DNA from 3 places in the Azospirillum aestuarii genome. Region 3 is predicted to be linked to each of the others. Evidence: riboswitches for the same ligand, from Rfam matches in the RefSeq annotation. Region 3 holds a riboswitch; each other region holds the start of a gene.
What was found. A riboswitch is a leader RNA that binds a small molecule or an ion and turns the genes downstream of it on or off. The one in region 3 is predicted to bind cobalamin.
Positions count from the first base shown of each region.

Region 1 (9,621 bases), on a different contig from region 3:
CGCCTGGTTCGGCTGAGACGGCATAGAGACCAGCCGGAACGGCGGGTGCCGGGGCCTTCGGGCTTCGGCACCCGCCGTTTTGCGTCGGCTTCCCCGAACGGAGGGGGCGGGCTAATCCGTAGGGGTCTTTGCCGCCGCGGGGTTATCGGTTGGATGATGGTTTACTCGATCGAACGAATCCCCGGAGCCATTCCGCCATGCCGACATCGCCGCACGGATTGCCCGACCGCGGGCTGAAGCCGTTCATCCTCGCCATTCATCGCGAAGCTCTGGAAACCGCCGCGGCCAAGGGGCTGACCGGCACTCTGGCTCAGGTCGCCGCCCTCCAGGACACCGCGAGCCTCGCCTCGGCCAAGGCCGGACGCCTCGTCACGGAGGAGGAGGTGATGCGCCTGCTGCTTCGGGAGCGCCGCGGCCGCAAGATTCATGAGGTGGTGGGAGCGGCTCCGGTCGCTCCGGTCAGGAAGCCGACGGCGGCGCCTTCCCGATTCCGTCTGGGACGTTGGCGGACGGTGGCGATCGGCATGGCCCGCTCGGCATCCGTCGGTCTGACGGGAAAGATCCGATTGTAAGAATAGGACGATCTGCTGTCCGCCGGTACCGAGTGAGTACGCCCATTGCCCTGTTGAGTGAGTTGCGGGGCGCACTGAGGCTGTCGCTTCCCCGCTGTTCGGCACGACACACACATTGGGAGGTCTCATGTCCGTTCGCCTGGATCGCCGCCAACTGCTGCTGTCCGCCGGAGCCGCCGCGCTGGTGCTGGCGGTGGCGCCGCGCTTCGTCTTCGCTCAAGCATCAGGGGCCCAGACGCCGGGAGGCCAAGCCCCGGGAGGCAAGGGCTTCACGCTGCCGCCGCTGCCCTACGCCCCCGCCGCGCTGGAACCGCACATCGACGCGACGACCATGAGCGTGCACCACGGCAAGCACCATCAGGCTTACGTGGACAACCTCAACAAGGCGCTCGCCAACCACGGCGACCTTCAGGCGATGCCGTTGGCCGACCTGCTGAAGCGCGTGCCGGAACTGCCGGAAAGCATCCGCACCGCGGTGCGCAACAACGGCGGCGGGCACGCGAACCACAGCATGTTCTGGAGCATCATGGGGCCGAACGCCGGTGGCGCCCCGGACGGCGAGGTCGGCGCCGCCATCACGCGCGACTTCGGCAGCTTCGACGATTTCAAGACGCGCTTCAATTCGGCGGGGGCCGGGCAGTTCGGCAGCGGCTGGGTCTTCGTCACCGCCGATCCGTCATCGGGCAAGCTCGCCATCGCCGCCCGCCCGAACCAGGATTCCCCGGCCATGGAAGGGGTGCCGGTGCTGATGGGCAACGACGTGTGGGAGCACGCCTATTACCTGAAGTACCAGAACCGGCGCGCCGACTATCTGGCGGCCTGGTGGAACGTGGTCGACTGGGGGGCGGTGAACCGCCGCTACGCGGCGATCCGCAAGGGCGAGCTGGTGATCTGAACGGCAAAGGGCGGCGGGGCATCCCCGCCGCCCTTCACGCGAATCCTCCCGTCCAACGGGTCCGTCAAGGGAGCCGGTCAGGCGCCCTGGTGCAGGCGGACGTTGAACAGCGGCCCCTGGCTCTGGCGGCGCAGCGCCTTGGCGACGGCCAGCACGGCGAGGTCGGCCAGCGGCTCGACGATGATGACGGTCATGTAGGCGGCGCCGAAGGAGGCCACTTCCGTCATGGTCTCGGCGGTGAAGCCGTGGCCGTAGAAGGCCCAGAAGGCCACCCAGGCGACGATGCCGCCCTGGTAGGTGGTGGAGAGGGCCAATGCCTGCGAGTACTTCAGGTCGACATAAGGGGTGGCGTCCGGAACGATCCGCTTCGCCAGCAGGCTGATGCCCCACAGCGGGACCAGCAGCGTGGTGACGTTCATGCCGTACTGCGGCAGGTCGAACGGCGCGAAGAACAGGCCCTGGATCAGCAGGCCGGCGGCCAGACCGATGGAGGCGGCGCCGGCGCCGAACAGCAGGAGCAGCGTCGAACCGAGGATCAGGTGAACCTCCGACACGCCCACGGGGTGGTGCGGGAACACCTCGAAGAAGCTGAAGACCAGCGCGGTGGCGATCAGGCTGCGCAGCACCAGCGGCGCGACCCCGCCGTTGTTGCGGACGTCGTCGCGCGCCAGCTTTCCGGCCATTGCGAAGCCGCCGGCGGCCGTCGCGTAGCTGAGAGCGATCTTGGCGCCGTCCACGACGCCGGGTTCGATGTGCATGCTCTATGCCCTTTCCGAGTCTGCCATGCGTTGGGAGGGGCGTCGTTGCTGGCAGGCACCGGCATCGCAACCCCCTTGGTCCCCTGGATGGGCGCACCGGAGGGACGGCTTGCGGAGGACGGGCGGCCTTCGGGCCGGACATCGGCAAGCGACCACCGGGGCACCCCGCCCGAGGACGTACGTTCGGTTACGGCAGGTCTCCTGGCTTGCGGGTCAAGGCGGCATCGTCCGGCCTTCCCGGCGCCCGTTCCCGCAGGCGGCGCCAGTGACACGGAAAGGACGATGCCGCTCACCGCTCACAGTTGCGGGGGCAGCGCCGGATTTGCCGTGTTCCCTGATCGGGGCGGCGCATCGGCTTCCCTCTTAGCCCCGCGACCGGACGGCGCGGGGAACCATAACCGGCGCCAGGGTAGGGGCGGGGTCCCCCGCCGTCAAGAGGGGGATGGCGACCCATCGGCGGCATCGCATGCCTTCCTTGACACCGCTCCCGCGGAACCGACAAGGTCCTGCGGATGGCGCGAGGCCGGATCAACGGGCGAAGGACGGGATTGCGGGCATGCTACCGGTTCATTTCCTGACCATCGTGCTGAACGGCGATCCCTTCATCCGCTATCACCTGGAGGTGTTCCGCCAACTCCCCTTTCCCTGGCATTGGCACATCGTGGAGGGGGTGGCGGAGCAGGTCCGCGACTCCTCCTGGTGCGCGCAACGGGGCGGGCGCGTCCCCCAGGACCTACACCGCGACGGCCGCAGCGGCGACGGCACCTCGGAATATCTGGACCAGATCGCCGCGGAGGAGCCCGGCCGCGTGTCGGTCCACCGCAAGCCGCCCGGCGCTTTCTGGCAGGGCAAGGTGGAGATGGTGACCGCGCCGCTGGTCGCCATGACGGAGGAGTGCCTGCTCTGGCAGATCGATGCGGACGAGCTGTGGACGGCGGAGCAGGTCATCCGTGCGCGCCAAATGTTCCTCGATTCGCCGTCGCGCACGGCGGCGCTTTACCTCTGCCATTTCTTCGTCGGCCCGTCCCTGGTCCTCGATCGGGTAGACCATTACGGCAATTACCGCGCCTACGAATGGCTGCGCACCTGGCGGTATCGGCCGGGGGATTTCTGGCACTCGCACGTCCCGCCCCGGCTGATGCGCCCGCAGCCCGACGGGCCGGACCTTGAACTCGGAGCGGCCAACCCCTTCCTGCATGAGGAAACGGCGGCGGGCGGGCTGGTCTTCCAGCATTTCGCCTATGCGACGCGGGAGCAGGTCGCCTTCAAGGAGGTCTATTACGGCTACGACGGCGCGGTCCGGCAATGGGACGCCCTGCAAACGGCCGGTCGGTCGGTCGGCAGCGGCACCCTCCCATTGCGCGATTTCTTCCCCTGGGTGACCGACGCGGCGACCGTCGCGCGCGCCGAACATGCCCTGGTGGAACCGTTGGCCCGCCCGGCCCCCGATGGACGCTGGGCCTTCGTGCCGCCGGCACGGGGTGCCTCCACCGCCCCGGCGGTGGCGTTGCTGCGGGAGTCCGGCCCTGCGGCCTGCCGCCGCACGCTCGCTCCCGGCGAACCGCCGCCCTTCCCGACCGACCTGATCCGGAGCGTCGGCGTGTTCCTGCTCGACGGGGCCGGTGCCGTCCTGCGGGCGTCGGGTTTCCTGCGGGAGTTGCGGCGGGCCGTGCCGCTGGCCCGGATCACCGTCTTCGCAACGCCGGACGCGGAGGCGGCGCTCGCCCTCTGCCCCTACGTCAACCAGCGGGTCACTCTGCCGCCGCTGCGGGGGCGGGCGCCCGACGACGCGCTGGTGAGCGCCGTGCGCCAGGAGATCGGCGATCAGTTCCAGGGCGCCTTCGATCTGACGGTCAACCCGGTCCGGGGTGAGGATGCCGGCTTCGCCAACCGCCTGATGCAGGACACCGGCGCGCCGCTCCGCCTCGGTTGCAGGGTCGGCCGGCCGGTGCGCGGCTATTACGCCGATGCCTTCCTGACCCATGTCGCGCCAAATCCCGCCGTCCTGCTCGGTGCGCTCAACGTCGGAGAGCCGGACCCCGCGACGGAGGTCTGGACCTCCCCCGCCGGTGAGCGCGCCGCCGCCGCGCTTTTGGCAGAGGGCGTTCCGGCGCGCTGGCGCTGCGCGGTCGGCCTGTCCGCGTCCGTCGGCACCGGGAGCCTGTCGGAGTTGTGCCGCCGCCTCGCCGCGCGGGGCGGTACCACCCTGATCCTGGTCGGCGAGGAGGCCGCCAAGGGCGCCGCCGCGCGCATCGCCGGGGAGACGGGGGCGGCCTGCGTGAACGCGGTCGGGCGGCTGGGTTTCGACGGGTTGTGCGCCCTGCTGCGGCGCTGCGACCTGTTCGTCGGGACGGGCGCCCCGGCGGAAGACATCGCCGTGGCGGCCAGGCTTCCCATGGTGGGAACCGGCCCGGAGCGCGGCGATCCGACCGCCGAGGCGATGGAGAGCGCCATCGCGGCCTGGCTGGCCAGCCGTCCGTACTGAAGGACGTTCCCACCCAGCCTGTGAGATCCGGGAGGGGAAGCGTGGAAAAACGGAGGGATAGGCGCGCAAGGCGCTTGTGTTGGCGCGTTTGCGCCGCAATGATCCGCCCCCTCCGAATCCCGGACGGCCGCGCGGCGCGCGGCGCAGCGGGGAAAACCATGGATTGAATCCGGCGGCCCGGTAAGCACACGATGCGCAGAGCAGTCATGAAACCCCGTGCGGATTGGCGTCCGGGGCTCCGCAAATACCCCTTCGGCGTCCGCGCCATGAGCGCCGGCGCCTTTTGGCGCGAGGATGTGCGGTACGAGTTCTCCGCCCATCAGATCGACTTGATCGAGAGCGTCGCCGACGAACTGCACACCATGCTGCGCGAGGCGCTGCGCGCGACGATGGACGGGCGGGCGTTGGCCCGGCTGGGGGTCCGCGGCGGCGTGGCGCGGCTCCTGGAAGCCTCCTGGAACGACTATTGGGCTGCGGGGCGGCTGAACGAGCGGGCCGGCGGGCTGATCGGGCGGCTGACTCTGGCCTATGACGGGCGCGATTCGGTCAAGCTGCTGGCCTGCAACTACGACACGCCGGAGGGGCTGTTCGCCGCCTCGATCATCCAGCGCAACTGGCGTGAGGCCCTGATGGCCGACGCCAACCAGTTCAACGGTCTGCATGAAGGGATTGTGGAGCGCTGGGAGGAACTGGCGGCGGGCATGCCGGGCCGCCAATTCGTCCATCTGGCCTGCGCCACCCCCGACCCGATGCGCGAGAGCGAACTGGTCTATCTGGCCGCGACGGCGGCGGAGGCCGGCATCGCCACGCATCTGCTGCCGCTGCAAAGCCTGGGTTGGGACGGCCAGCGTTTCGTCGACGACGAGGGGCGGGCAGCCTCCTGGCTGGCGAAGATCTACCCTTGGCAGGGGCTGGCCGACGACGCCTTCCTGCAAAAGCTGCGGATGGGCGGCATGAGCATGCTGTCGCCGCTGTGGTGCTGGCCGATGTCGAACCATGGGCTGCTGGCGACACTCTGGGCGCTCTACCCGCGCCACCCCAACCTGTGCCGCGCCGGGCTCGATCCCGAGGAGCTGGCCGGCTGCGACGCCGTGACGGAGCGCAGCCTGTTCGGGCTGGACGACGCGGCCCAGCGCATGACGGCCCATGGCCGCACCGTCTCGGACACCGGCGGCGCCGAGTATCCGGGGGGGCGGGTCTGGCTGGAAACCCCACCGATCTTCGAGGAGGAGGGCGTCCACGCGCTCCTGCACTGTTGGATCATCGGGGACAAGTGTCTGGGCATGTCGGTCCGTGAATCGGCGGACCCGCGGGTCGGCTCCGACGCGGCGATGGTGCCGCACATCTTCCGCGGCTGACGCGCTTTCACGGGGTGGAAGGAACCCGCCCTGTTCCAACGGGGCGCAGGGCGGGCGCTTCGGCGGCGGCGATCAAGCGGCGGGGCTCAGCGGCTGCGGCCCGGCGCGAAGGGATTGGGCAGCGGCGAGCCGAACGTCGCCCGGCGGGCGTCCCGCCACGCGACATCGTTGCCGACGCCGCTGTGGGTGGCGGACACCGACACGACCTGACTCTGGTGGCGCAGCCAGCCGCGCAGCTTTTCCTCGAATCGGTGGGCGTCCTGGGCGTCCGCAACCTCCAGTTCCATCGTCATCTGCAACTCGGTCTTCATGGCGTTCCTCCTCTGGACCGTTCCGTTGAACAAACAGCCGGGCGTGCCACTGGTGCCGAAAAAACAGAAAAGGGCGGGGAACTTTCCCCGCCCTGCGCCGCAAAGCTGTCAATGCGATGGCCGTCGATGCGATTGGCGGCGCTGCCGCTCACTTCCCTTCGGGCTTCGCCGGGCGGGCCGGCTTGGCGATGCTGGCGATCTGCTTCTGCAGGTCGTCGATCTGCTTCTGAAGCTCTTCATAGGTGTGGCTGACCGCCGCCGGGCCGTTGGACGGAGCGGCGGGCGGAGCGGCGAACGGGCCGGGGGGGGCAGGGCGGGGCGGCATCGCCGGCTCGCCCGGCTGCCCGTCCTCGGCACCGCCGAAGGGCGAGAACATGCGCATGGCCCGTTCGAACATCGCCATGTTCTGCTTGCCGACCTCCTCCAGCCGGCCGAACGGGAACATGCCGCCCAGCGTGTTCTGGAAATAGTCGCGCATCTGCTCCTGGTTGCGCGAGAAGGACTGCATCGAATATTCGAGGTAGCGCGGCACCATCCACTGCATGTTGTCGCCGTAGAAGCCGATGAGCTGGCGCAGGAAGCTGATCGGCAGCAGGTTCTGGCCCTTGCTCTCCTCCTCGACGATGATCTGGGTCAGGACCGAACGGGTAATGTCCTCTCCGGTCTTCGCGTCATAGACCACAAAGTCGAGGCCGTCCTTGACCATCTGACAGAGATGGTCGAGCGTCACATAGCTGCTGGTCGCCGTGTTGTAGAGCCGCCGGTTGGCGTACTTCTTGATCGTGATCGTCGCGGACTTCTGGTCTTCCTTGTCGGCCATCGCTGTTTCTTTCAAGAAGGGTCGTGCGGCGGGTATGTTCCAGATATAAGGACTACTCGAAGGAATGCACCCTGTCCAGTGCTGTGCCGCAGCGCTGCGACCGCAGGTGGACGGCGCCCGGATAATTCGGGATTTGCGGCATTTTCGATCGGTCCTTCGCGGCTCTGGTCAAGCGTACCGCCTCCCCCATATACTCCCGGCCATGGCCGAATCGTCCGAATCCGACACCCCGTCCCTGGAAACGCTCGCGCAACGGTACCTCGACCTGTGGCAGGAACAATGGGCGGCCTGCGCCGCCGATCCCGAGATGGCCGATGCCGCCGCCCGCCTGTTCCAGATGATGGCGCAGGGCGCCGCGGCGATGGCGCCCTTCGTCCTGGGGCCGGGCGGCTTCGCCTACGCCAGCCCGCCGGGCACCGGCTGGAATCCGACGCCAGCCCCGTTCCAGCCGGCCTCATCCCAGCCGTCCTCCGAGGGAGAGCCGCGTGACCGGGGACAACGCCACGATGCCCCCACCCCCGCAACCCACTCCACGGCCCACCCCACGGCTGGGACCACGGCCCCTGGCGCTGCATCTGGCGACGGTGGCGGCGACACTGCTCAGCTCCTCCGCCGCATTGCCGCACTTGAAGAACGGCTCGCTGCCATGGAAGCCGCATCTGCGGGAGCGGGCGGAGGACCTGCGCCGGCGGATCGCCGCAACCGACGCGGACGCGTTCGCCCAGACGGTTGACCGGGCGGTCCGCCGCCAACTCGACCTCGCCCTGACGGGCATCGAGCGCTACCGCCACCACCCTTACCGCCGCGATTTGCCCGACCCGCCCGTGCCGTGGACGGAAGGGACGTCCCGGCTGCTCGACTACGGCGCCCTCGGCCCGGCGACCGGCGCGCCGGTCCTCTTCGTGCCGTCGCTGGTCAACCGTCATTACATTCTGGACCTGTCGGCGCGCAAAAGCCTGATGCGCTGGCTGGCCGCGCAGGGTCTGCGTCCCTTCCTGATCGACTGGGGCACGCCCGGCCCGCTGGAGCGGCGCTACAGCCTGACCGACTACATCGCCGGGCGGCTGGAGCGGGCGCTCGCCGCGGTGGTGGACGCGGTTGGCCGCCCGGTCCCGGTGGTCGGCTACTGCATGGGCGGGCTGCTCGCCACCGCGCTGGCGCAGCGCCGCCCCAAGGAAGTCGCGGCGCTTGGCCTGCTGGCCACCCCCTGGGACTTCCATGCGGAGGACGCCGGATTGGCCCGCCGCGCCGCCGCGGCGTTCCAGCCCTTCGGCCCGCGGCTCGACGCCTGGGGGGAACTGCCGGTGGACATGCTCCAGGCGCTGTTCGCCCAGCTCGACCCGCTGCTGGCGCTGAAGAAATTCTCGCAGTTCGCCCGCATGGAGCCGGACAGCCGCGCCGCTCTCGCCTTCGTGTCGCTGGAGGACTGGTTGAACGATGGGGTGCCGCTGGTCGCCGGGGTGGCGCGCGACACGCTGGCCGGCTGGTACGGTCGCAACGACACGGCGCGCGGCGAATGGTTGGTCGCCGGCCAGCCGGTGGAGCCGGCGCGGTTGCGCATGCCCGTTTTGGCGCTGATCCCGGAGCGCGACCGCATCGTTCCGCCCGCGTCCGCGGTGGCTTTGGCAAGATCAATCGGCAGCGCGCAAATGATCAGGCCGCCGCTTGGTCATATTGGCATGGTGGTCAGCGCCGGTGCCGAAACAGGAGTCTGGCGTCCCCTGGCCGAATGGCTTAGTGCGGCAGGATAACCGCAGCCTGTCAGGTGTCTTGCATTGCGAGAAATCCGCGCATAAGGTTTTTCTCACTCCGTGCGGCCCCCTGTCACGATAATAAAACTGACAAAATCTGAGGAGCGTCAACATGACCGAGGTTGTGATCGCCAGCGCAGCGCGTACTCCCATCGGCAGCTTCAACGGGGCGCTCAGCGCCGTGCCGGCCCATTACCTGGGTGAGGTCGCCATCCGCGAAGCGCTGAGCCGCGCCAAGACCGACGCCGCGGAGGTGACCGAGGTCATCCTGGGCCAGATCCTGACCGCCGGTCAGGGCCAGAACCCGGCCCGCCAGGCCGCCGTCAACGCCGGCATCCCGGCCTCCGCCACTGCTTTCGGCATCAACCAGCTCTGCGGTTCGGGCCTGCGCTCGGTCGCGCTCGGCTATCAGGCGATCCGCAACGGCGACGCCGAGGTCATGGTCGTCGGCGGCCAGGAGAGCATGAGCCAGGCCCCGCACGTCATGCATCTGCGCAACGGCGTGAAGATGGGCGCCGCCGAGATGCTCGACACCATGCTGAAGGACGGCCTGATGGACGCCTTCAAGGGCTACCACATGGGCACGACGGCCGAGAACGTCGCCCAGAAGTGGCAGCTGACCCGCGACGAGCAGGACGCCTTCGCCGCCGCCTCGCAGCAGAAGGCCGAGG
Region 1 covers NZ_JAEPIV010000021.1:100,004-109,624, reverse strand. Annotated here, with positions in the region: gene JJL56_RS33755 (hypothetical protein) at 1-16, shown strand, start outside; gene JJL56_RS25425 (hypothetical protein) at 198-572, shown strand; gene JJL56_RS25420 (superoxide dismutase) at 700-1,467, shown strand; gene JJL56_RS25415 (energy-coupling factor ABC transporter permease) at 1,545-2,225, opposite strand; cobalamin riboswitch at 2,400-2,637, opposite strand; gene JJL56_RS25410 (glycosyltransferase family protein) at 2,782-4,710, shown strand; gene JJL56_RS25405 (glutathionylspermidine synthase family protein) at 4,917-6,068, shown strand; gene JJL56_RS25400 (hypothetical protein) at 6,155-6,379, opposite strand; gene phaR (polyhydroxyalkanoate synthesis repressor PhaR) at 6,528-7,199, opposite strand; gene JJL56_RS25390 (alpha/beta fold hydrolase) at 7,685-8,950, shown strand; gene JJL56_RS25385 (acetyl-CoA C-acetyltransferase) at 9,063-9,621, shown strand, end outside.
Region 1: linked by a shared signal. The riboswitch ahead of JJL56_RS25415 (energy-coupling factor ABC transporter permease) and the one ahead of JJL56_RS16680 (TonB-dependent receptor plug domain-containing protein) in region 3 are both predicted to bind cobalamin.

Region 2 (9,621 bases), on a different contig from region 3:
TCCCAGCGGTCGGCCGGGAAGTCCTCCACCGGGGCGACGTGCTGGATGCCGGCGTTGTTCACCAGCACGTCGACGGAACCGAACGTCTCCGTCGCGTGGCCGATCAGCGCGGCGATCTCCGCCGGCTTGGACAGGTCGGCGCCGTGATAGCCGACGCGCACGCCGAACTCCGCCGCCAGACCGGCGCGCAGTTCCTCGATGGCGGCCGCGTCGCCGAAACCGTTCAGCACCACGTCCGCCCCGGCTCCGGCCAGCGCCCGCGCGATGCCCAAGCCGATCCCGCTGGTCGAGCCGGTGACCACCGCGACCTTCTGAGTCAAGGCCATGGCTTATCCTCTGTTGTCTTGTTGGTTTGGGTGCCCTCCCCCCGCCGGGGAGAGGGCTGGACGCCGGTCAGCCTTCCAGTTCCGGGCGCTCGCGGAACTCGTCGAGCGCCATGGGATTGGCCAGCGCCTCGGTGTTCTTGATCGGGCGGCCGTGCACCGCGTCGCGCACCGCCAGTTCGGTGATCTTGCCCGAGCGTGTGCGCGGGATGTCCTTGACCGCCACGATGCGCGCCGGGACGTGCCGCGGCGAGCAGTTCTCCTTGATGCGCTTGCGGATCGTGTCCTCCAGCGCCTTGTCGAGCACCAGCCCCTCGCGCAGCACCACGAACAGGATGACGCGCACGTCGCCGTCCCATTCCTGGCCGATGCACACAGCCTCCAGGATCTCCGGAAGCTGCTCCACCTGCCGGTAGATCTCCGCCGTCCCGATGCGCACCCCGCCGGGGTTCAGCACCGCGTCCGAGCGCCCATAGATCACCCAGCCGCCATGCACGGTGCGCTCGATGAAGTCGCCGTGCGTCCACACGTTGGGGAAGCGCTCGAAATAGGCCGCCCGGTACTTCGCCCCGTCCGGGTCGGCCCAGAAGCCCACCGGCATGCACGGGAAGGGCCGCGTGCAGACCAACTCGCCCTTCTCGCCGCTGACCGCGTGGCCGGCGTCGTCGAAGGCCGCCACCGCCATGCCGAGTCCCGCCGTCTGCAACTCGCCCGCCCACACCGGCGCCGTCGGGTTGCCCAGCACGAAGCAGGACACGATGTCCGTGCCGCCGCTGATCGAGGCCAGATGAATGTCCGCCTTGATCGCCCGGTAGACGTATTCGAAGTTCTCCGGCATCAGCGGCGAGCCGGTCGAGGCAAGCGCCCGCAGCGTGTCGAGCCGGTGCGTGCGCATCGGCTCCAGCCCCGACTTCTCGGCCTGCTGGATGAACTTGGCCGAGGTGCCGAGCAGCGTCATGCCCTCGGCATCGGCGTAGTCGAACAGGATGTTGCCGTCCGGCGCGAAGGGCGAGCCGTCGTAGAGCAGCAGCGTCGCCCCGGCGGCCAGCCCGGAGACCAGCCAGTTCCACATCATCCAGCCGCAGGTGGTGTAGTAGAACACCCGGTCGCCCGGCTTCACGTCGCTGTGCAGCCGGTGCTCCTTGACGTGCTGGAGCAGCGTGCCGCCGGTGCCGTGGACGATGCACTTGGGCTTGCCGGTGGTGCCCGACGAATAGAGGATGAACAGCGGGTGATTGAAGGCCACCCGCTCGAAGCTCGGTTCCGCCGCCACGAAGGGGGCGATGAAGTCGCCCCAGGTGACGCCGCCGCGGATGGCCGAGACGTCCGGCGTCTCGTTGACGTAGGGAATGATGACGGCGGCCTTGACGGTGGGCAGTTCGGTCAGCACCTGGGCGATCTTGGCGCGGACGTCGTGGCTCTTGCCGTTGTACCAGTAGGCGTCGGGGGCGAAGAGGACGGTCGGCTCGATCTGGCCGAAGCGGTCGGTGATGCCCTGGGCGCCGAAGTCGGGGGAGCAGGAGGACCAGATGGCCCCCAGGCTGGCCGTGGCGAGCATGGCGGCCAGCGTCTCGGGCATGTTGGGGACGACGGCGGCGACGCGGTCGCCCTTGCCGACGCCGGCAGCCTTGAGCGCCTGCTGGAGACGGGACACCTCGGCCTTCAGCTCGGCGCCGGACCAGCGGCGCTTGACCTTGTCCTCGGCCCAGAAGACGACGGCCTCGCCTTCCGGCGCGTTGGCGAGCATGTTCTCGGCGTAGTTCAGGCTGGCCTCGGGGAACCAGCGGGCGCCGGGCATCTTGTCGCCATCGGCCAGCGCCACGCCGCCGAGGTCGCCCTTGAGTCCGGCCCACTCCCACAGGAAGCGCCAGAAATCCTCCTTGCCGGCGACCGACCAGTCGTAGAGCGCGTCGTAATCGTCCAGCCGCAGCCCGAAGCGGGCGCTCGCGGCCTGCCGGAAGGCCGTCAGGTTGGAGGCGGCCACGCGCGCCTCCGACGGGGTCCACAGCGGCTGATCAGAAAGCGATTGACCAGGGGGCGGTTGATCCATCTTGCGGTTCCTGATTTTGGCTTTTTATGCCGTTCGGTTCTTGACGTTCAGCGACTGCCGAAGCGGGCCTGGAGCTCACCCACGATACCACGGCGGAAGACCAGCACGCAGACCACGAAGATCGCGCCGATCACCACCGGAACCGGCATGCTGGTGGCCGCCAGATAGCTTTCCAGCGTGACGACGATGGCGGCACCCACCACCGGGCCGAGCAGCGTGCCCATGCCGCCGAGCAGCGTCATCAGCACCACCTCGCCCGACATCTGCCACGTCACGTCGGTCAGCGAGGCGAGCTGGAAGACCAGCGCCTTGGTCCCGCCGGCCAGCCCGGCGAGGCTCGCCGACAGCACGAAGGCCAGCAGCTTGTAACGCTCCGTCCGGTAGCCGAGCGACACGGCGCGCGGCTCGTTCTCGCGGATCGCCTTCAGCACCTGCCCGAAGGGCGAATGGACCGCGCGCCAGACCACCGCGAAGCCGACCAGGAACACCGCCAGCACGAAGTAGTACATGGACAGCGAGTTGTTCAGGTCGATCACCCCGAACAGATGCCCGCGCGGCACCGCCTGGATACCGTCCTCGCCGCCGGTGAACTTGAGCTGCAGGGCCATGAAGAAAACCATCTGCGACAGGGCCAGCGTGATCATGGCGAAGTAGATGCCCTGACGGCGGATCGCCAGCGCGCCGAAGGCGAGGCCCAGCAGGGCGGAGAAGCCCATGCCGAGCAGGATGCTGACCTCCGGCCCCAGCCCCCAGACCTTGGCGGAATGGGCGGTGATGTAGGCGGCCCCGCCGAAGAAAGCGGCGTGGCCGAAGCTGAGGAGACCGGCGAAGCCGATCAGCAGGTTGAAGGCGCAGGCGAACAGCGCGAAGCACAGCACCTTCATCACGAAGACGGGGTACAGCACGAAGGGCGCCGCCAGCGCGATCAGCAGGCCGATGCCGAGGATGATGGCGTTCCGCGAGGTGTCCTGCCCCGGACGGCGCAGCGCGATGGTGGTCGTCTGGGTTTCGGCCGCCTTGAGGTTGCTCGTTTTGCTTTGGGTGGCCATGGCTCAGCGCTCCCGTCCGAAGAGGCCCGCAGGCTTGATGAGAAGGACGATCGCCATCACGACGAACACCACGATGTTGGAGGCTTCGGGGTAGAAGACCTTGGTCAGGCCCTCCAGCAGCCCCAGCCCCAGGCCGGTGACAATGGCGCCGAGGATGGAGCCCATGCCGCCGATCACCACCACCGCGAAGACGACGATGATCAGGTTGGTGCCCATCAGGGGCGACACCTGATAAATGGGTGCCGCCAGCACGCCGGCCAGCCCGGCCAGCGCCACGCCGAAGCCGTAGGTGGCGGTGATCATCACCGGCACGTTGATGCCGAAGGCCTGGACGAGCACCGGGTTTTCCGTGGCGGCGCGCAGGTAGGCGCCGAGCCGCGTCCGCTCGATGGCGAACCACGTCCCGAAGCAGACGATCAGGGAGGCGACGACGACCCAGCCGCGGTAGTTGGGCAGGAACATGAAGCCCAGGTTCTGACCGCCCTTGAGCGCATCCGGGATCGGATAGGGTTGACCCGACACGCCGTAGAAATGGCGGAAGGCGCCTTCCATGATCAGGGCGAGGCCGAAGGTCAGCAGCAGGCCGTAGAGATGGTCGAGCTTGTAGAGGCGCGACAGCATGGTCTTTTCAAGAACCACGCCCAGCAGCCCGACGATCAGCGGCGACAGGCCCAGCGCCCACCAGTAGCCGAGGCCGAGCTTCGTCAGCAGCAGCCACGCCACGAAGGCGCCGATCATGTAGAGCGCGCCGTGGGCGAAGTTGATGACGTTCAGCATGCCGAAGATGACCGCCAGCCCAAGGCTGAGCAGCGCGTAGAAGGACCCGTTGATGAGGCCGAGCAGAAGCTGGCCGAACAGGACCTGGGGCGGCACCCCCAGCAAGTCGAACATGACCGTCCCTCCCTGTATCGAGTTTTTGATTTTTTGATTGGGTGCTTGGGGTGGGCCCCCACCCTAACCCTCCCCCGCTTCGCAGGGGAGGGGGCTTAGCCCTCCCTCACCGAAGGTGGGGGAGGGTTGGGTGGGGGTCCGACGCGACAACCTTACTTCACCAGCGGACAACCGCTCTTGGCCGGGTCGAGGAACGCCTGCTCGGCCGGGATCGTCTTCACGATCTTGTAATAGTCCCAGGGGCCCTTGGACTCGGCCGGGGTCTTCACCTGGGCCAGATACATGTCGTGGAACATGCGGCCGTTCGCGGCGATCTTGCCGTTCTTGGTGAACATGTCGCTGACCGTGGTCTCGCGCATCTTGGCGGAAACCTTGTCCGCATCGTCGGAACCGACGGCCTCGACCGCCTTCAGATAGTGGCGGACGGCGGAGTAGACGCCGGCCTGGACCATGGTCGGCTTGCGGCCGGCCTTGGCCTCGAACTTCTTGGTCCACTCGCGGGTCTGCTCGTCGGTGTCCCAATAGAAGCCGGTGGTCAGCAGCAGGCCCTGGGCGGCCTGGAGGCCCAGCGCGTTCACGTCGCTGATGAACAGCAGCAGGCCGGCGAGGCTCTGGCCCGATTGGGTGATGCCGAACTCCGACGCCTGCTTGACGGCGTTGGTGGCGTCGCCGCCCGCGTTGGCGAGGCCGATCACGTCCGCCTTCGAGCCCTGCGCCTGGAGCAGGTAGGACGAGAAGTCGGCGGTGCCCAGCGGATGGCGGACGTTGCCCGCGACCTTGCCGTCGAGCTGCTTGACCATCTTCGTGGTCTCATCCTCCAGCGAATGGCCGAAGGCGTAATCCGCGGTGATGAAGAACCAGTTCTTCTTGCCCTGCTCGACCAGCGCGCGGGCGGTGCCGGCGGCCATGGCGTAGTTGTCGTAGGTCCAATGGAAGCCGTAGGGGCTGCAGGACTTGCCGCTGAGGTCGGTCGAACCCGGACCGGACATCAGGAAGATGCGCTTCTTGTCCTTGGTGATGCCCTGGACGGCCAGCGCGGCGGCGGAGTTCGGCACATCGGCGATGACGTCCACGTTGCCGGCGTCGATCCACTCGCGCGCCGTGTTGGCGGCGATGTCGGCCTTGTTCTGGTGATCGGCGACGACGATCTCGATCGGCGCGCCGGCGATCTTGCCGCCGAACTCCTCGGCCGCCAGACGGGCGGCGATGGCCGAGCCTTCGCCGGCGAGGTCGGCGTAGATGCCGGACCGGTCGTTCATCACGCCGATCTTGATCACGTTGTTGGAGACCTGGGCGTGCGCGGCCCCGGCGGTCAGCGCCAGCAATGCGGTCCCGCAAAGCAACGTCTTGAGCATTTCGAACTCCCTTCGATTGGCTTTGTTTTGAGTGTGTTCAGCAGAGGGGGTGTTGAACTCGTCAGACACCCAGATAGGTGTGCAGCTTGTCCATGTTCTGGGCGAGCTGGTCGTTCGGGATCATGTCCACGACATGGCCTTCCTCCATCACGTAGTGGCGGTCGGCGATGGTCGCGGCGAAGCGGAAATTCTGCTCCACCAGGACGATCGTGAAGCCGCGCTGCTTCAGCTTGCGGACCGCCACCCCGATCTGTTCGATGATGACGGGGGCCAGCCCCTCGGTCGGCTCGTCGAGCAGGATCAGGTCGGCGCCGGTGCGCAGGATGCGCGCGATGGCCAGCATCTGCTGCTCGCCCCCCGACAGGCGCGTGCCCTGGGTGGTGCCGCGGCCTTGCAGGTTGGGAAACAGCTCGTAAATCTGCGGGACGGTCATGCCGCCCGCCTTCACCACCGGCGGCAGCATCAGGTTCTCGTCCACGCTGAGCGAGGCGAAGATGCCGCGCTCCTCCGGCACGTAGCCGATGCCGAGGCGGGGGATCTTGTGCTGCGCCATGCCGATCAGCTCCCGGCCCTGGAAGCGGATCGAGCCGTTGCGCTTGCCGACGATGCCCATGATCGAGCGCATGGTGGTCGTCTTGCCGGCGCCGTTGCGGCCGAGCAGGGTCACCACCTCGCCCTGGCGCACGTCGATGTTGACGCCGTGCAGCACGTGGCTTTCGCCGTAGAAAGCCTGGAGGTCGCGGATCTCCAGCATGGTGGTCTTCACGGTCGCGCCGTCAGGCATGGCCCACCTCACCCGTACCCATATAGGCTTCCATGACCTGCGGGTTGCGCGAGACGACGTCGTATGCGCCCTCCGCCAGGATCTCGCCGCGGCGGAGCACGGTGATGGTGTCCGACAGATGGGCGACGACCGACAGATTGTGCTCGACCATCAGGATGGTGCGGTCGGCGGAGACGCGCTTGATCAGGGCGGCGGTGCCTTCGATGTCCTCGTGGCCCATGCCGGCCAGCGGCTCGTCGAGCAGCATCACCTCCGGGTCGAGCGCCAGCGTGGTGGCGATCTCCAGCGCGCGCTTGCGGCCGTAGGGCAGCTCGGCGGCGGTGTGGCCGGCCCAGGGGGTGAGGTTCACCGCCTCGATCAGCTCCTCGGCGCGGTCGTGCAGGTCGTGCAGGCTGGCCTCCGGCTTCCAGAAATGGAAGCTGGTGCCGCGCGGGCGCTGCAACGCGACGCGGACATTCTCCAGCACGCTGAGGTGCGGGAAGACGGCGGAAATCTGGAAGGAGCGCACCATGCCGAGCAGCGCCACGTCGGCGGGCTTCATGGCGGTGATGTCACGCCCCTTGTAGAGGATCTGGCCGCGCGTCGGCGTCAGGAACTTGGTCAGCAGGTTGAAGACCGTGCTCTTGCCGGCGCCGTTGGGGCCGATCAGCGCGTGGATGGTGCCGCGGCGAACCTGGAGGTTCACCTCCTTCACCGCGATGAAGCCCTTGAACTCCTTCGAGAGTCCGCGCGCTTCCAGAATGATGTCGTCGGCCATGGGTGCCGCTTTTCCCTCCCTGTTCGTCCGCGTCGTCTGCCGGTCCGCGTTTTTGGTTAGGCTGATATAAGCACAGGGCATGCCAATTGCGGGAAAATTCGTTAATTCATTGAAGTTATTGAATTCATGAAAGGAGGCGATGGGCGTCGCACGCGGTCCGGAGTGTCAGCTTTCCAGACAGACTGTACCGATCTTCCGACACACCAACGGCGGGATGGGCGGAGCGTTCCGGGTTCGACGGCACGGTTTTCGGGCGCCAAATGGCCGCTTGCAAATCGGGGGTCCGCCTGCAATTCTGCGCCTCCGACGGTGCCCCGTCCGCCGTGAAGGTGCGGGGATAATAGGGAATGCGGTGCGGACCCCGATGGGTCCAAGGCCGCGGCTGCCCCCGCAACTGTATGCGGCGAGTCCGCCTCCGGAAATGCCACGGGCCGAAAGGCCGGGAAGGCGGGAGGCGCGGCGATGACCCGCGAGCCAGGAAACCTGCCGCCGGACCGACACTCATCCAATCCGCCGGGTGTGGCGGAGACAGGGAAACCAGATCATGACGCATCGCGCCGTCCTCAGTCCGTCCGCATTGCCGCTCCAGGCCGCCTCCCTGTCGCTGGCCGTGTCGCTGGCCGCCGGGCGCCCGCTCCGCTGACCGGCGGACCGACCCACCCCATCCCCTATATCCAATTTTAGGAGACGGCCGATGACCACCGGCCCGCTGACCGCCGGGAAGACCCCGGCCACCGTCATCACCGGCTTTCTCGGCGCCGGCAAGACGACGCTGATCCGCAGCCTGCTGGAGCAGGCCGGCGGCCGCCGTCTGGCGCTGATCATCAACGAGTTCGGCGATGTCGGCATCGACGGCGAGATCCTGCGCGCCTGCGGCGACCCGACCTGCACCGAGGACGACGTGATCGAGCTGGCCAACGGCTGCCTGTGCTGCACCGTCGCCGACGACTTCGTCCCGGCCATCGAGAAGCTGCTGGCCCGTCCCCAGCCGCCGGAGCACATCATCATCGAGACGAGCGGCCTCGCCCTGCCGAAGCCGCTCGTCCAGGCCTTCCACTGGCCGGCGATCAAGACACGGGTGACGGTGGACGGGGTGGTCGCGGTGGTCGACGCCGCCGCTGCCGCGGAGGGCCGCTTCGCCCCCGATCCGGCGGCGCTGGCCGCCCAGGCCGCCGAGGCCGGGCAGCTCGACCACGAGACCCCGGTCGAGGAGGTGTTCGAGGACCAGCTTCTCTGCGCCGACCTGATCGTGGTGAACAAGACCGATCTGGTCGATGCCGCCGATCTGGCGAAGGTCGAGGACCTGATCCGCGCCGCCATGGCGGAGGGCGGCACCGGGCGCGAGGCCAAGATCCTGCGCGCCAGCAACGGCAAGGTCGATCCGGTGGTTCTTCTCGGCGTAAGCGCCGGGGCCGAGGACGATCTCGCCAACCGCCCCAGCCATCATGACGAGGAGGAGGGCCACGATCATGACGACTTCACCAGCTTCGTCGTGGATCTCGGCCCGCAGCCCGACCCGGCGGCGCTGGCGAAGACGCTGGAGCGCGTCGCCGCCGCCCATGGCGTGCTGCGGCTGAAGGGCTTCATCGACGTGCCGGGCAAGCCGATGCGCCTTCTGGTGCAGGGCGTGGGGACGCGCATCCAGACCCATTTCGACCGCTTCTGGAAGCCCGACGAGCCGCGCCGCAGCCGTCTGGTGGTGATCGGCGAGACGGGACTGGACCGCGACGCCGTGACTGCGGCGCTGGGGTGATCTTTGGCATTCATAACCCTCTCCCCTCTGGGGAGAGGGTGGCCCGCAGGGCTGATGAGGGGGTTGTCCGTGGCGCTACGTCCGGCACAAGCACACCCCCCTCACCCTAACCCTCTCCCCAGAGGGGAGAGGGGACTTCTTTTAAAGCTGTAGTCCATGCACCTACTCGCCGCCCGCCAGGAAGACCTCGACGCCGGCCCCCAGGCCGTGGACCTGGGGCAGAGCCCGGCGGACCTTGTCGTTCTGTCCTTCTCCGACAGCGACCTGACGGCGCTCGCCGCCTGTTGGAAGCGCCACCGCGACACGCTGCCGACGCTGCGGCTGGCGAATCTCGCGCGGCTGGGGCACCCGCTGTCGGTGGACCTCTACGTCGACTCCGTGATCCGCAAGGCGAAGCTGGTCGTGCTGCGGCTGCTCGGCGGGGCGGGCTACTGGCGCTATGGGCTGGACCATGTCGCCGCCGCCTGCCGGGAATCCGGGGTGGCGCTGGCCGTGCTGCCCGGCTGCGCCCAGCCGAACCCCGCCCTGGAAGGCTACGGCACCGTTCCGGCCGAGGCCACGCAACGGCTGTGGCGCGGATTCACCGAGGGCGGACCGGACAACATGGCCAACCTGCTGGCCTACGCCGCAACGCTGGCCGGGCAGGAGCGCCCCTGGCG
Region 2 covers NZ_JAEPIV010000018.1:51,098-60,718, reverse strand. Annotated here, with positions in the region: gene JJL56_RS23690 (3-hydroxybutyrate dehydrogenase) at 1-326, opposite strand, end outside; gene JJL56_RS23685 (acetoacetate--CoA ligase) at 394-2,373, opposite strand; gene JJL56_RS23680 (branched-chain amino acid ABC transporter permease) at 2,421-3,422, opposite strand; gene JJL56_RS23675 (branched-chain amino acid ABC transporter permease) at 3,426-4,313, opposite strand; gene JJL56_RS23670 (ABC transporter substrate-binding protein) at 4,466-5,668, opposite strand; gene JJL56_RS23665 (ABC transporter ATP-binding protein) at 5,730-6,452, opposite strand; gene JJL56_RS23660 (ABC transporter ATP-binding protein) at 6,445-7,209, opposite strand; cobalamin riboswitch at 7,500-7,714, shown strand; gene cobW (cobalamin biosynthesis protein CobW) at 7,904-8,962, shown strand; gene cobN (cobaltochelatase subunit CobN) at 9,119-9,621, shown strand, end outside.
Region 2: linked by a shared signal. The riboswitch ahead of cobW (cobalamin biosynthesis protein CobW) and the one ahead of JJL56_RS16680 (TonB-dependent receptor plug domain-containing protein) in region 3 are both predicted to bind cobalamin.

Region 3 (9,621 bases):
AGGGCGCCGCGGTCCGCCTCGGCGATGGCCGCGTGGTCGGGACCCAGCTCGGTCACCACGCCGCGCCGGTTCATGGCGCCGACGTGGCAGGGCAGGCAGAGGGCCACGGCGAGGCTGCCGTTGCGCGTCCGGTAGGGCACCGGGCGGATGGCCGGGGTGGGGCGGAGACGCAACCCGCCGCGGGCGGTCCGCGCCTCCAGCTCCGGGCCGTCGCTGCGCAGGACGACGGGTTCGTCCGGGTCGCGGATGAACTCCGCGATGGCGCCGAACGCGCCGAGGCTCCAGCCGGTCGCCGGATCGTTCAGCGCGTCGCGCAGCAGGGAGGACAGGTCACTCATCGGGTGGTCTCCGTTACGGAATTCGGGGATGGCAGGGCGTGCCAGGGAAGCAGGAAGGGTTCGCCGCCGGCCTCGCCACGGTGGACGGCGATGCCGTAGGCGGCGCGCAGGGTGTCGTCGGTCAGCACTTGGTCGGGCGGCCCATCGGCCCGCACGCCGCCCTCCGACAGCAGGATCAGCCGGTCGCAGAAGCGGGCGGCCAGGGTCAGGTCGTGCAGCACCGCCACCACGCCGCTTCCCCGGCGGGCGGTGTCGCGCAGCAGCGCCATGCAGGCGAGCTGGTGGCCGGGGTCGAGGGCGGCGACCGGCTCGTCGGCCAGCAGGACGGGCGCCTCGGTCGCCAGGGCGCGGGCGAGCAGGACGCGCATCCGCTCGCCCCCCGACAGGGTGCCGACGATCCGCCCGCGCAGGTGCGCGGCGTCGGCGATGGACAGCGCCCGTTCCACCGCCGCGCGGTCCGCCGCGGTGATTCCGCCCAGCGGGCCGCGGTGGGGCAGGCGGCCGAGCATCACCAGCGCCTCGGCGCGCAGCGGCCAATGCACCGGGCCGCTCTGCGGCAGATAGGCGATGCCGCGGGCGAGCGCCCGCCGTCCGACCTGTGCAGCGGACCTTCCATCGTAGGTGACGCGGCCCGCCGCCGGCTCGGCGAGACCGGCGAGGAGACGCAGCAGGGTGGTCTTGCCGGCGCCGTTCGGACCGATCAGGCCGGTGAAGGCGCCGGGCCTGATGGCGAGATTGACGTCCGTCAGGATGGTCCGCCCGCCGGCGGTGGCGGACAGGCCGTGGGTTTCGATGCGCATCACGCCTCCTCCCGCCGCAGCCGGGCGATCAGGACGATCAGGAAGGGCGCCCCGATCAGGGCGGTGACCACGCCCAGCTTCAGTTCGGGCCGCGTCGGCAGCAGCCGGACCGCGATGTCCGCGGCCAGGGTCAGGCACGCCCCGGCCAGACCCGCCAGCAGCAGCAGCCGTCCGGGCCGCGCCCCGGCCAGCGGGCGCATCAGGTGCGGGGCCACCAGCCCGACGAAGCCCACGGCGCCGGTGACCGACACCGCGCTGCCCACCGCCAGCGCCGCCCCGGCGATCAGCCGGACGCGCAGCCCGGTGAGGTCGAAGCCCAGGCTGCGCGCCGCGTCTTCCCCCAGGGTCAGCGCGTCGAGCGCGCGGGCGCCGGACAGGCAGAGCGCCCAGCCCGCCAGCATCGGCGGCAGGACGAGCCAGAGCTGGTCGGTGCCGCGGTCGGCCAGCGATCCCATCAGCCAGAACACGATCTCCAGCGCCGCGTAGGGGTTGGGGGCGAGGTTGAGGGCCAGCGCGGTCAGCGACCCGGCGAGGCTGTTGATGGCGATGCCGCCGATGACCAGCGCCGTCGTTCCGGCCCCCCGCGCCGCCATCAGGTTCAGCAGAATTGCGGCGGTGGCGGCTCCGGCCATGCCGCCGAGCGGCAGGGCCAGCGACAGCGCGGCGGACAGGCCGCTGTAAAAGACGATCACCGCGCCCAGCGCCGCCGCGCTCGACACGCCGACCAGCCCCGGCTCGGCCAGCGGGTTGCGCAGCCAGCCCTGCATCGCCGCACCGGTCAGCCCCAGGCTGAAGCCGACCAGCAGGCCCAGCAGGGCGCGCGGCAGGCGCAGCTCGGCCAGCACCAGAGCGCCGAGGGTGGGGCGCCCGGCCAGCCAGTCGGACAGGGCGGCGCCCAGGTCGAACGGCACATAGCCGACCGCCGCCGACACCGCGCAGAGCGCCAGCGCCAGACCCGTCAGCCCGGCGACCAGGGCGGCGTAGGGGATGCGGGAGTCCCGGCTCATGGTGCGGCCTCCCGCGCGGCGGCCAGCCGTTCCGCGGCCTCGGCGATCTGCGGGCCGGGGCAGGTCCACAGGCGGGTTGGCAGCGACAGGGTGCGGACCTGATGTTTTAGAGCTTTCAGGGCAGGGTGATGCAGAAGGGCACCGGCCAGCGACGGCGGCGCGTCGGGTGCGGCGTCGACGATCAGCATGTCCGCCCCGCCCAGAATGACCGCCTCCAGCGGCAGGGCGCCCTGGCTGCCCAGCGGCAGGCGGTCGGCCAGATTTTCCAGCCCGGCGCGGGTCAGGAGTTCGTCCACCAGCGACCCGGACCCGGCGACGAAGCCGTTGGGCCGCAAGACCACCGCGGTCGGGCGCGGCCCCGGCGCGGCGGGGGGCGGGGCGTCGAGGCGGGAGAGCAGGTCGGCGACCAGCGCCTCCCCCCGTTCCGGCTCGCCGACGGCGCGGGCGAGGCCGCGGATCTGCTCCTTCACCCCGGCCACGCTCTGCGGGACGTCCAGCTCCAGCAGCGGCGCGTCCAGCCGCGTCAGCAGCCCGACCGCGACCCGCGTGGTGTAGCGCCCGGCGACGATCAGGTCGGGGTTGAGCGGCAGGATCTCCTCCGCCATCCCGTGGTTGACCGGCACCCGCGCCGCCAGATCCGCCACCGTGGAGGCGCGGGGATCGCGCGCCAGCCACGTCACCGCGGCGAGGCGCTCCGGCCCGACGAGCCGCAACAGCAGCTCGTCGGCGCACAGATTCAGGGAGACGATGCGCTGCGGCTTTGCGGGCGGCGCCTCCCACGCCGCCGCCGGCCCCCCCGCGATCAGCAGGAGGGCGGCGGCCAGCCCGAGACGGGTGGGCCTCACAGCGACAGCCGCAGCCCGAGATACCCGGCCCGGCCCGTCGCGCCGTAGGTCCAGACCTCCTGATACCGGCGATTGAACAGGTTCTCCACGCGTCCGAAGACCTCGATCCCCTCGGACAGCGCGTAGGACCCGGCCATGTTGACCAGCGTGTAGGGGGTGAGGCTCACGACCTGCCGGTTGTAGAAGGGATCGTAGGCCCAGTCGCTGGACCGCCCGTTGTAGACCACGCTGAGGTTGGCGTTCGCCCGGTCCTCCAGGAAGCGGTGGTTGACGGTCAGGCTGGCGATCTGCTTGGGCCGGCGCACCAGCTCCGCCCCCGCGGAATCCTCGCCGTCGGTCCAGGTGTAGGAGCCGCGGACGGTCAGCCGGTCCAGTGGCTCCACCGACAGCCCCATTTCGAAGCCGCGGATGCGGGATTCGCCCGGCATGTTGACGGAAGTCCGCCCGGTGCCGGTGATCAGGTCGCGGATGCGCTGGTCGAACCATGTGCCGTCCACGGAGGCCCGTGTGCCCCACAGCGACTGATCGAAGCCGGCGTCCCAGCCGCGCACCCGCTCCGGCTTCAGGTTCGGGTTGCCGGCGTAGGTGGCGGTGTAGCCGTACAGCTCGAACAGGGTGGGATTCTTGACGCCGGTGCCGTAGGAGGCGCGCAGCGTCGTCCCGCTGCCCTCGACGCGGTAGGCCGCGGTGGTGCGCCATGTGGTGGCGTCGCGGAACAGGTCGTTCCCGTCGTGGCGGACGCTGCCGGTCAGGGTCAGCCGGTCGAACAGGCCCAGCTTGTACTGGCCCACCAGCCCGGTGGAGCCGATGGAGCGGTCGAAGCTGGAGAAGGCGCTGCGGCTGATCGCCTTGTCCTCCTCACGCTCCACGGCGGCGGTCAGCACATGGTCGGCGGGACCGCTTTTCAGCGTCAGGTTGGTCTGGTAGTCGGCCTTGGTCTTGCGCCCGTCGTAACGGCTGGTCACCGTCTTGGCGGCGTCGCGGTAGTCGCGCTGCTGGCGGCCATGGGTCAGGCCGACGATGTGCTCCCACTTCCCGTCGAGAAGGGCGATCTTGCCCTGGAGCCGTCCGAAATACTGCTCCCCGGCGGTGCTGGTCCCGTCATCGACGGCGCCGCGCCCGCCGACGAAGCCGTCGGTGTCGGCGCGGAAGCGGGTGTAGCGGCCGGTCACGGTGATCTCGCTGCGCTCGGTCGGGCGGACGGCGGCGTTTCCGGTCAGCGTGCCGTTGCGGTAGCCGTCCTTCTCCGGGTTGCCGAGCCGCTTGTCGGCGACCGACACGCCGTCGCTGGTGACGCCCTGGCCGCTGAGGAACAGGTCGTAGCGGTCGGTCCCCGTTCCGAAGGAGGCCCGCCCGGCGGCGGTGCCGAAGGACCCGCCCTCGACGGCGGCGCCGATCCGGGGGACGCCGGCGCCGCGGCGGGTCACGATGTTGACGACGCCGCCGACCGCGTCGGAGCCGTAGAGCGCGCTCTGCGGGCCGCGCAGCACCTCGACGCGCTCCACGTCGCCGGCCAGCAGGTTGGCGAAATCGTATTCGGAGCCGGACGCCGGGTCGTTCACCTCGATCCCGTCGATCAGGACGAGCGTCTGGTTGCCCTCCGACCCGCGGATGCGGAGCTGGGTCAGGGTGCCCATCGGGCCGGTGCGGTTGACGGCGACGCCGGGCACCGCGCGCAGTGCGTCGGACAGCAGGTGGGTCTGGCGCTGCTCCAGTTCCTGACGGGTGATGACGGTCAGGGCGCTGCCGGTTTCCCCGGCGGCGGTGGGGACGCGGTTGGCGGTCACCGAGACCGGCGGAAGCATCGTGATGGTGGTGGAATCGGCGAAGGCCGATAGGGGAAGGGCAAGGCTTCCCAGAACGGCGGCGAAGGACGCCGTCCGGTGAAGGCGGGGAACGCGGACACTCATTGAGACCTCGGGCGGGACGCCGGTGGCACGTCACCGCGAACGAAGTCCCACCAGGGTTTCCGCGAACGGACTCCCGGTTCGACGACCTTCGGTGCACCCCGCCCGAACGTGTTCGCGTGTGACCACGACTGACGGCAGGTCTCCTGGCTCACGGGTTATCGTCGGCCCATCGCCTTCCCAGGATCGCGATCCCAGTGGCATTCCGATGGACGACTCGCCGCTTACAGTTGCGGGGGCAGCCCCGGCGTTGGACCTTCGCGCGGCGTTTCGCCGCGGGGTCCGCACCGTGTTCCCATTTTCAGCCCTTTCGGGCAACCGTCGGATGCGAAGCTACGCGGGCGGAACGGCTCCGGTCAAGCCGCATTCCGCCGATACGCCGATCACGGGTCGCGAAGGCCATGCCCCCCTCTTGTCGCCGGGCCGGGGCCTGACTACATGACGGTCGAGGTCCGGGCCCCTCTGGCAGCGTCGCCCGGCGCTGTGATGTCGGACTTCCCATTGAGCCGTCGCCTTGGCGCGGCCTTGCGGAAGCTGGCCCTGTTCTTCCCCCTGGGTCCCGCTCCCCCACAAGGTCCACCGCCGGACGACGGCACCCGACGGGCCTTTGGGAGACATCGACATGGACCGCACCGAACCAACATCCTGACCGACCGCCACGTCTCCACGGCGAACGATGGAGACGGGTGACCTGACGCGCCGCGGCCGAGCCGTTGCGCGCGCTTTCTCATTGGCCGCAGACCTTGCGGTCACGATTCCAGTCCGGGCCCCTCTGGCCGATGCGTCCCGCCGTGGCGCATCGGTGATGTCGGACTGCTCATGTGACGATCGAAGTCTCCGCTTGCGGGAGCGGAGTGCATGAAGCAAGGGACAGTTCCATGGACCAGATCGTTTTAATGTGGGCCGGCTTCGCCGTCTTCGTTGGCGTGCTTTTGGCCTTTGATCTTGGTGTATTTTCCAAGAAATCCCATGTGATCTCCGGCCGCGAGGCGCTGATGCGCTGCGCGGCCTATTCCACGCTGGCGATGATTTTCGCGGCCGGCGTCTTTCATTTTCAGGGCTCCGAGAAGGGACTGGAGTTCCTGACCGGCTACCTGATCGAATACAGCCTGAGCGTCGACAACATCTTCGTCATCGCGCTGATCTTCACGCATTTCGCGGTGCCGCCGCAATACCAGCACCGGGTGCTGTTCTGGGGCATCCTGGGCGCGCTGGTGATGCGCGGCGTGCTGATCGTGGCGGGCACGGCGCTGATCCAGGAATTCCACTGGATCATCTACATCTTCGGCGCCTTCCTGATCTTCAGCGGCATCAAGATGCTGATGTCGGTGGACGACGAGCCGGACATGGAGAACAACCGGATCGTCAAGTTCGTCCGCTCCCGCTTCCGCATGACCGACGGCTACGAGGGGCAGAAGTTCTTCGTGATGCGCGACGGCGTGCGGATGATGACGCCGCTGTTCCTCGTGCTGATCCTGATCGAATTCACCGATCTGGTCTTCGCCGTGGACTCCATCCCGGCGGTCTTCTCGGTGACCACCGATCCGTTCATCGTCTGGACCTCCAACGTCTTCGCGATCCTCGGCCTGCGCGCCCTCTACTTCGCGCTGGCCTCGGTCATCCACCGCTTCCATTACCTGAAGTACGGCCTGTCGCTGGTTCTGGTGGTGGTCGGCGCCAAGATGATGATGGTGGACATCTACAAGATGCCGACGGCGGTGGCGCTGGGCATCACGGCCTTCCTGGTCGGCGGTTCCATCGTCTTCTCGATGCTGAAGACCCGCGCCGAATCGACGCCGGGCGCGGCGGACGCCGAGGCCCGCCGCTGGTGGGTGCCCGGCAGCCCGGCCAAGGGGGCCGGTGGTTCCACGCCGGCCTCCTCCAGCGAGGCGGCCGCGGTGTCCTCGGACGGCAAGGGCCAGTAAGACGCCCGATCCAAGGGCGGACGGGAAGAGGCGGGGCGTCCGGTCCGGTGGATCGGGCGCCCCGCGCGTTTCCGGGTGACGGCATCCGTAAAAGTAGTAATGCCGGTTTCGCTGCGACGATGATGTGGATGCGCGGGGCGGATCGCGCCCCGTTTGGCGCTTGATGCCACTCCTTTCCAACTCAAGGAAGAGACATCCATGTTCACCGGCACGCAGTTTACCGGCACGCAACCGGCCTCCATCGCCCTGTCCGCTCTCCCCGTTCCGTCGGGACCCCTGTCCGGCCTGCTCCAGGCCGCCCGCGATGACCTCGTCGGCTTGGCGGCCGCCCGCGGGGTCGCGCTTTCCGTCGTGTTCGACATGCCGGCGCTGGTGCGCGTCAACGAGGCGGCGGTGGCCGCGGGCTCCTGGGAACCGATGCTTCCGGCGGCCCATCCGGCCTGCCGCTCCCTGACGCCGGCCAACGCCTTCTGGATCTGCGGGACGGCCCCCTCCGGCGATGTGGTCACCGCCCAGGCCGGGCTGCTCTACGATTGCACGATGCAGTCCATCGGTGAGCGCTTCACCGCCATGACGGTGTTCTACGACGAGCCCGCCGTGCAGGCTCCGGACGGCGAATGGTGCACCTGCACGTCCGACACCGCCAACAGCACCCGCGGTCGGGTGGTGTGGACGAACGCGGGATGGACGCGCCCCGATTTCCAGGGCCGCGGGCTGTTCCCGATTTGCCAGCGGGTGAACAAGCTGGCCGCGTGGCTGCTGTGGTCGCCGACCTGGTTCATCTCGGTCGTCGATCCCGACATCGTCCCGGTCTGGGCGGAGCGGAAGATGGGGCCGCGCCACATCGACGACGAGCCGGGCATCACTTACAATCAGGTCGGCCTGAAGACCTTGCCGATGCACCTTGTGCGGTTCAGCCGTGCGCAGTTCCTGGGCGATTTGGCGCAACTCGCCGCGGACCTCGCCCAGGCGGCCTGACGGAGAGGTCCGTCCGCCTCAGGAATCGATCAGCGCCAGCAGGGCCTGACGGCGATGGCCCAGCGACCAGCCGAACAGGAGGTGCCGGTAATGGACGGGCGGCCGGGGAAGTCCGGTGATCACCAGGTGATTGTACACCGGCTCCCCGCCCTCCACCGCCTCCCGGTACTGCGCGTCGATGGCCTGCGCGTAGGCGCTGTGGACGTCCTCGAGATGGGGCTTGCCGATGTTCTGGTCGGCCCAGCGGTCGCCGAAGACCCGGCGGGTCGGCTCCCCGATGTAACGGAAGCGCAGCGGCCCGCCGTCCCGCGACGTCAGGATGACGCAGCGCGGCAGCAGACCCGCGCTTTTCAGGTCGTCGTGCAGGCCCGGACCGAAAATGGGATTCCGCTTCCACACGGCGACCATGTCCTGGTGCCAGTCCAGCGCCGAGCGGAAGGGCTGACGGTGGATGTCGACATGGGTCTCCGACGGTTGGGGCGGCGGGTCGCCGCGGCGGCCGCGCAGGATGCTCACCAGACCGCGGGCAAGCGGCCAGGACCTGCGCTCCCTGCCGGTGCGATCCTTTATCAAGGAAGCGGTCAGTGACGGCGTGATGGGCAAGGCGTCCGTCACTCCCCGACCCCTTTCCTCGGCGACAGAAATTCCGACGCCATCGCCTGATAGATCCGCCGCGCCGCGTCCAGGGCCACACTCCCCGCCTTGGCCCCGGCGGCGAGCATCCGCTCGGTCGGCTTGCTCGGCAGGGCCTTCGGCATCGCCGCCTCGAAGGCGTCGGCCGCGCTGTCGAAGCGTGCGACGGCCTCCTGCAGCGCCATGCGCTCCAGGGCCGCCACGGCTTCGTCCAGAAGGGGGGCCAGTGTGTCGGGGCCGTTCCCCTGGTCCGCCATCGCGCTGCGGCACGCCCGCAATTTGGCGAGAACCCCATCCAAGCCCTGCGCGGGGGGCGCCGCCATGGCGCCCGGCACCGGAGGGTGGTCCGCGGCCGGACCGATTCCCACATGATCGGCGGCGGATTGAAGCCGGTCGAGGAACAACGCCACGCCTTCCCCAAGGGCCAGGGCCTTCGAGTCCTCGACGATCCCCTCCTGGCAGAGGGCGTGGGCAAGGCGCGCCTCGCGCGCCGTCGTCAAGGGCAGTTGCCGGATCATCAGGCTCGACAATTCACGGATGCCGCCGTTCAGCAGCTCGAAGGCGTAGGGGCCGCTGGGCGGATTGGCGACGATGTCGGACATCTGTTCCGCGGCTCGGGTGAACAGCGTGTCACGCCGATCGAACGCGGCGTTCAGATCGAGAGCGGCATCCGGCTTGCGGCCGATGCTCGGTCGTCCAGAGCGCATCCTGCCTGCCTTTCCGTGTTCCTGAAGACGGAAGCCCGCCGATTCCGGTCCGTCGGCCGGAAGGCGCGCTTCAAGGGATGGGCGCGCCAGTATTTCACAATGAGGGGTTGTCAACAAGCCGTGCGATCAATTGTTCGAGACGGGTGCGTTGGCGGAATGCGCATCAAAGCTGCGGTCGGGATCTTCACCGCCGACGGGTCCTGAACCGTTCGCCGTTATGACGACGCCCTCCCCCTTGAACGGTGCGCCTTCATCGCCATCTACCATCCATCTGGATGGTGGAAGGATGGTAAGGGGATGTCGGAAAACGCCCGCGAAACGAAGCTGAAGGTCGGAGACAGCGAGAAGATCACGATCAACCTCGGCTATGTCGACCTCGGCCACATCGATCTGCTGGTGCAGGAGGGGTTCTATGCGAACCGCACGGACCTCATCCGCACCGCCATCCGCAACCAGATCGACCGCCATGGCGACGCCTTGC
Region 3 covers NZ_JAEPIV010000008.1:179,930-189,550, forward strand. Annotated here, with positions in the region: gene JJL56_RS16660 (DUF6925 family protein) at 1-338, opposite strand, end outside; gene JJL56_RS16665 (ABC transporter ATP-binding protein) at 335-1,138, opposite strand; gene JJL56_RS16670 (FecCD family ABC transporter permease) at 1,138-2,145, opposite strand; gene JJL56_RS16675 (ABC transporter substrate-binding protein) at 2,142-2,990, opposite strand; gene JJL56_RS16680 (TonB-dependent receptor plug domain-containing protein) at 2,987-4,900, opposite strand; cobalamin riboswitch at 5,017-5,235, opposite strand; gene JJL56_RS16685 (TerC family protein) at 5,776-6,822, shown strand; gene JJL56_RS16690 (hypothetical protein) at 7,021-7,800, shown strand; gene JJL56_RS16695 (hypothetical protein) at 7,819-8,316, opposite strand; gene JJL56_RS16700 (hypothetical protein) at 8,412-9,140, opposite strand; gene JJL56_RS16705 (CopG family transcriptional regulator) at 9,438-9,621, shown strand, end outside.